One region of the Mesorhizobium sp. M0983 genome, then DNA from elsewhere that is predicted to be linked to it. Evidence: predicted binding sites of a transcription regulator. Region 1 holds the regulator's gene; the other holds the start of a gene.

Region 1 (4,420 bases):
TGTCGGCGCCCTCGATCATCATCGGCTTGTTCGTCTATGAGTTGATGGTGCGGCCAATGGGGCATTTCTCGGCCATAGCCGGCGCCGTTGCGCTTGCCATCCTGGTCATTCCGGTGGTCGTGCGCACCACTGAAGACATGCTCAACCTGGTGCCGAACGCGTTGCGTGAAGCCGGTGCCGCGATCGGCGCGCCGCGTTGGGTGGTGATCCGTTCGGTCGCCTACCGCGCCGCATTGTCCGGCATCGTCACCGGCATATTGCTGGCGATAGCACGCATTTCCGGCGAGACGGCGCCGCTGCTCTTCACCGCGCTCAACAACCAGTTCTGGAGCAGCAATATCAACGCGCCGATGGCCAGCCTGCCGGTGACCATCTTCCAGTTCGCTCTCAGCCCTTACGAGGAATGGCAGCAACTGGCGTGGACCGGCGCACTCATAATCACCCTGACGGTTCTGGGCTTGAGCATCCTCGCCCGCAGCCTTACCGGACGCAGAGAGGACAGATGACACAGATGTTGTCCCCGGACATGACGATGACCGAAACGGTCGCCGAGAAGACGAAGATCGAGGTCAAGAACCTCAACTTCTACTACGGCCAGAGCAAGGCGTTGAAGGACATCACCTTGTCGCTGCCCGAGCGCAGCGTCACTGCCTTCATCGGCCCTTCGGGCTGCGGGAAATCGACGCTGCTGCGTGTGTTCAACCGCATCTACGAACTCTACCCGAAGCAGACAGCCGAGGGCCAGGTGCTGCTCGACGGCAAGAACATTCTCGACCGCTCGCAGGATCTCAATCTCCTGAGGACCAAGATCGGCATGGTGTTCCAGAAGCCGACGCCGTTCCCTATGTCGATCTACGAGAACATCGCCTTCGGGGTCAGGCTCTATGAGAATCTCGGCAAGTCCGAAATGGACGGCCGCGTCGAACAAGCGTTGAAGCGGGCCGCGCTGTGGGGCGAGGTCAAGGACAAGCTCAACGCCAGCGGCTTGAGCCTGTCAGGCGGCCAGCAGCAGCGGCTTTGCATTGCCCGCACCGTGGCGGTGAAGCCGGAAGTCATTCTGCTCGATGAGCCGGCTTCGGCACTCGACCCGCTGTCGACCGCCAAGATCGAGGAGCTGATAGACGAGTTGCAAGCCGATTACACGATCGTCATCGTCACCCACAACATGCAGCAGGCGGCGCGCGTGTCGCGCCAGACCGCCTTCATGTATCTGGGTGAACTGGTCGAGTTCGACCGGACCGAGAAGATCTTTACGTCGCCCCGCGAGAAGCGCACGCAGGATTACATCACCGGCCGCTTCGGCTGAGCCGTTCCGATCATGCATATAAGGACAGGACCATGGGCGAACACACAGTCGCTTCTTTCGACGAGGATCTCGAGCAGATCAGCAAGCTGATCCGCGACATGGCCGACCTCGCCGGTTCGATGGTCGGCGGGGCGACCAAGGCCCTGTTGAATTCTGACAACGTGCTGGCGCAACGCGTCGTTTCCGACGATGCCATCATGGATGCGCGTCAACGCGAACTGGACGACCGCGCCATCACCCTGATCGCCAAGCGCCAGCCGATGGCCCACGATCTGCGCCATGTCGTCGGGGCGATCCGCATGGCCGGCGATCTCGAACGCATCGGCGACCTTGCCAAGAATATCGCCAAGCGTGTGAGTGCGGTCGGCCTTAGCGTCACACCGCGCGACCTATCGCATTCCATCGATGCGATGGCGCAGCTGGTGCTCATCCAGGTGCAGGGCGTCATCGAGGAGTATGCTGCAGGCGATGCGGCCGCGTTGGCCAAGCTACGCGCCGCCGACGAGCGCATCGACGTCAAATATACGTCGGTGTTCCGCGAACTGTTGACCTACATGATGGAAGACCCGCGCAACATCACCGCTTGCACGCATCTGCTGTTCTGCGCCAAGAATCTGGAGCGGATCGGCGACCATGTCACCAACATCGCCGAAAATGCGTATTATGTGCTGACCGGCGAGCAATTGCCGGTCAATCGTCCGAAGCAAGACGAAACGACAATGTCCGCACCGGCGACATGATGGGGGTGCCCAGCCGATGATCGCACCACGCATAATGGTGGTGGAGGACGAGGAGCCGTTGGGTGTGCTGCTCCGCTACAATCTCGAATCCGAAGGCTACCAGGTCGAGGTGGTGACACGCGGCGACGAAGCCGAGATCCGTTTGCAGGAGAATGTGCCCGATCTTCTGGTGCTCGACTGGATGATACCAGCGGTTTCCGGCATCGAGCTCTGCCGCCGGTTGCGGGTGCGCCCCGAAACCGAACGGCTGCCGATCATCATGCTGACCGCGCGCGGCGAGGAGAGCGACCGGGTACGCGGTCTTTCGACCGGCGCCGACGACTATCTGGTCAAACCGTTTTCGACACCGGAATTCATGGCCAGGGTCAAGGCGCTGCTGCGCCGCGCCAAGCCGGAAGTGCTGTCCAGCGTGCTGAAGGTCGGCGACATCGTGCTCGATCGCGAATCGCACAGGGTGTATCGCAAGAAGACCGAGATCCGGCTCGGGCCGACCGAATTCCGGCTGCTCGAATTCATGATGCGGCATCCGGGCCGCGTCTTCTCGCGCAGCCAGTTACTCGATAATGTCTGGGGCGAGACGATCTATATCGACGAACGCACCGTCGACGTGCATGTCGGGCGGCTGCGCAAAGCCGTCAACAACGGCCGCATGCCTGATGTCATCCGCACCATCCGCGGTGCCGGCTACGCGATCAGGGAAGATTGACCCGCCCAGTCAGGCTACGTTCTTTCTGACGCCGGGCCTCATTTGCGCGCCCGGCGCGAAAATCTGCTGGTCGACGAAGCTTAACGCCCGCATTGCACAGCCTTCGCGGATCAGCGGCAATTCGTTCGGCTCGGTATCGAAGGAGATCGAGCCCGAATGCTGGCCGCCGGCGGTCTGGGCGATGGCCTTCCGCAAGGCCGGCTCGATCAGATCAAAGGCGGCGGCACTGGCGCCGACCATTGCGACCGGTGCCGGATCGATCAGCGCGAACAGCGAGCCGAGACCGAAACCCAGCGCTTCGCCGGCCTTGCGGTAGGCTTCGCGTTCCGGCCCGTCCTTCTCGCGCGCCCGAACCGCCAGCGCGCGCATGTCGGCGTCGCTGACGTCGGCGACCGGTTGGCTGTCTTCGCTCATCTGCGTGGCGTTGCGCCAGATGGCGTAATTGCCGGCATAGGCCTCGATGCAGCCGCGCCGCCCGCAACGGCAGAGCGCGCCGCCCGGACGATGGATCATGTGGCCAAACTCGCCGCCCGAGGAATGCGTGCCGGTGAACAGCTCGCCCTTCAACACCAGCCCCATGCCGATGCCGTGCGAAAGCAGGATGGCGATGAAGTCGTCGCGATAGCGATCCGGATCGCGCCAGCGCAAAGCCACCGCCATCATATTGCAGTCGTTCTCCACCGTGGCCGGGATGCCGAATTCATCTTCCAGCATGTCGGCAAAGGCGATGTCCGTCTGCGGCGTGATCGGCGACCACAGCATGGCGCGTGCAGGGGAGTCGGTAATTCCCTGAATCGCCAGGGCGATGCGGGCGACACTGCGGACGTCAAGATCTGGATCGTCCAGCCGGCGCCGGACGATGGCCATGCATTCGCGGATCAGTTCGTCGCGCGGCATGGTCAGCGTGTCCAGCCGGCGCTGTTCCTCGGCGACCACCTGCCCCGCATAGTCGATGATGGCGGCCGACAGGAAATTCAGCGACAACACCACGGTCAGCACCGCCGCCGCTTCCGGATTGAGGGCGAGGCCGACCTGCGGACGACCGCGTTTCAACGAAACGGGTTCGCTTGCCTTGCTCTCGGCGAGGATGCCTTCCCGTATCAGGTCGGAGGAGATCGCCGATATGGTCGAATGGCTGAGGCCGGTGGTTGCGGCGATCTCCGTACGCGATGGCTGGCCGGCCCGGCGCACGGCCGAGATCACCATCGCCCGGTTGCGCCGGCGCAAATCGTCATGGCGGATTCCGACCGACATCGTTTTGCTTTCCTCCCGGTTTGCCGCGGCCGCTCATGAACCGGAAGCCGTCGGTAATGCCGACAAATAGTGTCAGATGAGGCAAATAGTGTCAGATGCAGGTGGCGCTGTCATCGTTTATTCCGAAGCTCGAAAAACTCGCAGCAACATCAAAATCCATCAGAATCGATGTTGACAGCAGCGGGAGATCGGGCCAGTATTTTTTCGAGGCTCGAAAAAATTAGCGCCTCTAAGCTGGCCTTTGGGGCCAATTGGTCACGCCGTACGCGGCGCAGGGAGGATATGATGAAGAAATTCACGACCGCCATTCTGGCGGGTGTCGCCATGACGCTGGCGCTTGCGTCGGTGGCGCAGGCTAAGGACAAGGTCATCGGCGTTTCCTGGTCGAACTTCCAGGAAGAGCGCTGGAAGACC
Region 2 (4,420 bases), 260 kb from region 1:
TGCCGCTGGAGAATAGTTTCGGCTGGCGGCGCGACGTCGTCTCGCTGGCCGCGGCCACCGGCATCTTCCTCTATGGCCTGACTGGGCCGTTTGCCGCGGCGCTGATGGAGCGGATCGGGCTGCGCCGCACCTTGCTTGCCGCGCTGCTGTTGATGTCGGGATCGACCGCGCTCAGCCTGCTGATGACCAAGCCGTGGCATCTGCTCCTCACCTGGGGCGTGTTTTCCGGCATCAGCTCGGGCGCCGTCGCCACCGTGCTCGGCGCCACCATCGTCAACCGCTGGTTCAAGACCAATCGCGGCCTTGTGATGGGACTGATGTCGGCGTCCAGCGCCACCGGGCTGCTGGTCTTCCTGCCGCTGCTCGCCTCGCTCGCCCAGTCTGGCGGCTGGAAGCCGGTCGCTATTGCCATTGCCGTGGCCACCGCCGCCTTGGTGCCGCTGGTTTATATGCTGGTACCGGAGCGTCCGGCCGCGATCGGCATGGTCCGCTATGGCGCCGAGCTCGACGATGTGCCGCCCGCGCCGCCGGCCGCGCAAGGCAATTTCCTCGCGCATACGCTGAGCACGTTGCGCCGCGCCGCCGGTACGCGTGTGTTCTGGTACCTGTTCGCCACCTTCTTCGTTTGCGGCTTCACCACCAACGGGTTGGTCGGCACGCACCTGATCGCCTTTTGCGGCGATATGGGCATCGGCGAAGTGCAGGCCGCGGGCCTGCTCTCGATGATGGGTATCTTCGATCTTATTGGCACGACGCTGTCGGGCTGGCTCACCGACCGTTTCGACCCGCGCAAGCTGCTCGGCATCTATTACGGCATTCGCGGCCTGTCGCTGATCTATCTGCCCTATTCCGGCTTCTCGGCGACCAGCCTGATCATCTTCGCCGTATTTTACGGACTGGACTGGATCGCCACAGTGCCGCCGACGCTGCGGCTTTCCAACGAGGCGTTCGGCGACCGCAGCGGGCCGATCGTCTTCGGCTGGATCGTCGCCGGCCATCAAGTCGGCGCAGCGACAGCGGCCTTTTTCGGTGGCACTATGCGTGAGTTGCAGGGCAATTACGAGCTTGCCTTCCTGATCGCCGGCATGACGGCAATAGCCGCCGCCTGCATCTCGCTGCTGATCAACACCAGCCGCCCGGCGTTCGATCCTGAACCGCAGGCGGCATAGCTTCTCGTTGCAGGAGAGATGCCGTCGGCCAAATTGCCGATCTCCCCCCTCGCGGGGGAGATGCCCGGCAGGGCAGAGGGGGCGCGAAGGTTCGCCAGCCTCCGACTTTACGCAATGTTCTGCCCAAACTCCGCTGCTCCGTCTGATTTCTTTCTGATTTGTACGTCGGCGGGACAGCGCCCCCCTCTGGCCTGCCGGCCATCTCCCCCGCAAGGGACCCGCAAGGGGGAGATCAGCAGCTTCGCCGCCGAGCGGTCCAGCCTTCCCGCTTGTTGATGTCAGAAAACCTTCATCGTTTCGAAATGTGCCTGAAACATTGAAGCTGGAGCTTGGCGGCGACGTTCAACGCCATCCAGGAGACAGCCATGAACAAGATTTCAATGACGCGGCGCGCTTTCGTCACGTCGGCCAGCGCCGTTGGCCTGGTCGGCGCCTCGGGTCTCGCCCTTCCCTATTACTCGCGCGCCAATCAGCGCCCGGCCTTCACCCATGGCATTCAGTCCGGCGATGTCGACGCGACCAGCGGCATGGTCTGGACGCGCACGGACCGGCCGTCGCGCGTCATGTTCGAAGTGTCGTCGACGGAAAATTTCGCCAATGCCGTCCGCCTGGCGCCGCTCGATACGTCGCCGGCCAGCGACTATACGGTGAAGCGGCTGCTTACCGATCTCGCCTCCGACCAGGACATTTTCTACCGCATGGTCGCGGCCGATCTTGCCGACATCAACGCCGTTTCGGAGCCGATCGTCGGCCGCTTCCGCACGGCACCTGCCTCGAAGCGCGACATTCGTTTCGCCTGGTCGGGCGACACCGCCGGCCAAGGCTGGGGCATCGACGAGACCGGCATGAAGACCTACGCCACGATCGCCAAGCACACGCCCGACTTCTTCCTGCATTCGGGCGATACGGTCTATGCCGATGGTGCGATGAAGGACGAGGTCGACCTGCCCAATGGCGACAAGTGGAAAAACACAGTGCTGATCGACGAAAAGCGCAAGGTTGCCGAGACGCTGGACGAATACCGGGCGCAGTGGAAATACAACATGATGGACAAGAACGTTCTTGCGCTCAGTGCCATCTGCCCGACTTTCTATCAGTGGGACGACCATGAGGTGCTTAACAACTGGTCGGACTCGAAGGACCTGACCGCCGACGACCGCTACACCGAAAAATCGATCCATGTGCTGGCGGCACGTGCTGCGCGCGCCTTCCACGAGATGACGACGATCCGCTACGAACTGTCGGAGCCGGGCCGCGTCTACCGCAAGATCGCTTATGGGCCGCTGCTCGATGTGTTCTTCCTCGACATGCGTTCCTACCGCGGCCCCAACGGCCCGGATATGCAGGAGACGATGACGCCGCAATCGCGCATCCTAGGCGAACAGCAGATTAAGTGGTTGAAGCGTGAGCTGGCAAATTCCAACGCGACGTGGAAAATCATCGCCGCCGATATGCCGCTCGGCCTCGTGGTCTGGAATGACGGTACCAAGAAGGTCGGGGCCGAGGCAGTCAGCAATGGCGACAATGGCCCGGCCAAGGGGCGCGAGCTGGAAATTGCCCACCTTCTTCGCTATATAAAGAACGCGGGCATCAGCAATACCGTTTGGCTCACCGCAGACGTGCATTACACGGCCGCGCATTACTACAATCCGGACAAGGCGCAGTTCCAGGACTTCAATCCGTTCTGGGAATTCGTTTCGGGTCCGATCCATTCAGGCACATTCGGACCGAATGGTTCCGACATGACCTTCGGCCCGGAGCTGAAGTTCATCAAGGCACCGACTGCCGAGCAGGGTCAGAACCTGCCGCCGTCGGCCGGCCTGCAGTTCTTCGGACTTGTCGATATCGATGGCGCTACAGAGCAGCTGACGGTGCGGCTGATGGATCGCGACGACAGCGAACTCTACAAGGTCACGCTCGATCCGGTCCGGTCGGCGTGAGCGACTGCACCATTATCCTCGGGCCAGCCCGAGGGTAGGACGTGTATCAATCGGGATAGCAGACGACGGGAATGTTGGGCCAGACGGCGCTGTCGCATCCGGCATTTTGCTGCCTTTGCTTGAAGGCGGCGCTGACTGGCCCGGTCACCACCGGGTCGACGCCATCGGGAGCATCGGCAAAAAGCTGCTCCGCCGACCGCTTGTCGGACGGCAGGGCAGTCCGCGTCTCCTTGAACGACGCGGCCGACTGCGCCGCGCCTGCCGCGAGGAGGACGGCGAGTGCGCTACATGCCAAAATCGGCCGGAGTCTGCTGCCTGCGTCGATCATGAAATTCGAACTGCCCGGACCATGAAAGGTTCCGCCTTGGTTAATAATTCCACTTCACACCAAGACATTTAAGATTTGGTGACTTTATTTGGTGACTCGCCTCCTCTTTCGCAATTGCGAAAAACCCTGTATGAGCCGCCCAACCGAAAGAGGCAGCGCCTTTTGGCCTGCTGCCTGCAACGCTCCCGAGACCAAAACATGAAAATCCGCAATATCGCGATCATCGCGCACGTCGACCATGGAAAAACCACCCTCGTCGATCAGCTCCTGAAACAGTCCGGCTCGTTCCGCGACAACCAGCGCGTCGCCGAGCGCGCCATGGATTCGAACGATCTCGAAAAGGAACGCGGCATCACCATCCTGGCCAAGGCGACCTCGGTCGACTGGAAGGGCACCCGCATCAACATCGTCGACACGCCCGGCCACGCCGACTTCGGCGGTGAGGTCGAGCGCATCCTGTCGATGGTGGATTCGGCCATCGTGCTGGTCGACGCCGCCGAGGGGCCGATGCCGCAGACCAAATTCGTCGTCGGCAAGGCGCTCAAGGTCGGACTGAAGCCGATCGTCGTCATCAACAAGATCGACCGGCCGGATGCTCGCCACGTCGAGGTGGTCAACGAGGTGTTCGACCTGTTTGCCGCGCTTGACGCGACCGACGAGCAGCTCGACTTCCCGATCCTTTACGGTTCGGGCCGTGACGGCTGGGTCTCCGAAAACCCCGAAGGTCCGAAGGACCAGGCTCTGGCGCCGCTGTTCGACCTCGTCATCAAGCACGTGCCGGCGCCGACCGTTCATCCTGGCCCGTTCCGCATGATCGGCACCATTCTGGAAGCCAATCCGTTCCTCGGCCGCATCATCACCGGCCGTATCGAATCCGGCACGCTGAAATCCAACCAGGCGGTCAAGGTGCTGCACCATGATGGCACCCAGGTCGAAACCGGCCGCATCTCGAAGATCCTTGCTTTTCGCGGGCTCGAGCGCCA

What was found. The regulator PhoB, encoded in region 1, activates phosphate uptake and scavenging genes when phosphate is short. The targets are predictions, from matches to a motif close to TGTCATNNANCTGTCAT.
Region 2: NKH71_RS08130 (alkaline phosphatase D family protein) is a predicted target of PhoB. The motif match lies at 1,446-1,462, and genes of this name have one in related genera.

Annotation. Positions count from the first base shown of each region.
Region 1 covers NZ_JAMYNH010000003.1:73,009-77,428, reverse strand. The annotation lists gene pstA (phosphate ABC transporter permease PstA) at 1-506, shown strand, start outside; gene pstB (phosphate ABC transporter ATP-binding protein PstB) at 503-1,306, shown strand; gene phoU (phosphate signaling complex protein PhoU) at 1,339-2,046, shown strand; gene phoB (phosphate regulon transcriptional regulator PhoB) at 2,063-2,752, shown strand; gene NKH71_RS06810 (ROK family protein) at 2,762-4,006, opposite strand; gene xylF (D-xylose ABC transporter substrate-binding protein) at 4,292-4,420, shown strand, end outside.
Region 2 covers NZ_JAMYNH010000003.1:332,869-337,288, reverse strand. The annotation lists gene NKH71_RS08135 (MFS transporter) at 1-1,169, shown strand, start outside; gene NKH71_RS08130 (alkaline phosphatase D family protein) at 1,535-3,109, shown strand; gene NKH71_RS08125 (hypothetical protein) at 3,156-3,437, opposite strand; gene typA (translational GTPase TypA) at 3,636-4,420, shown strand, end outside.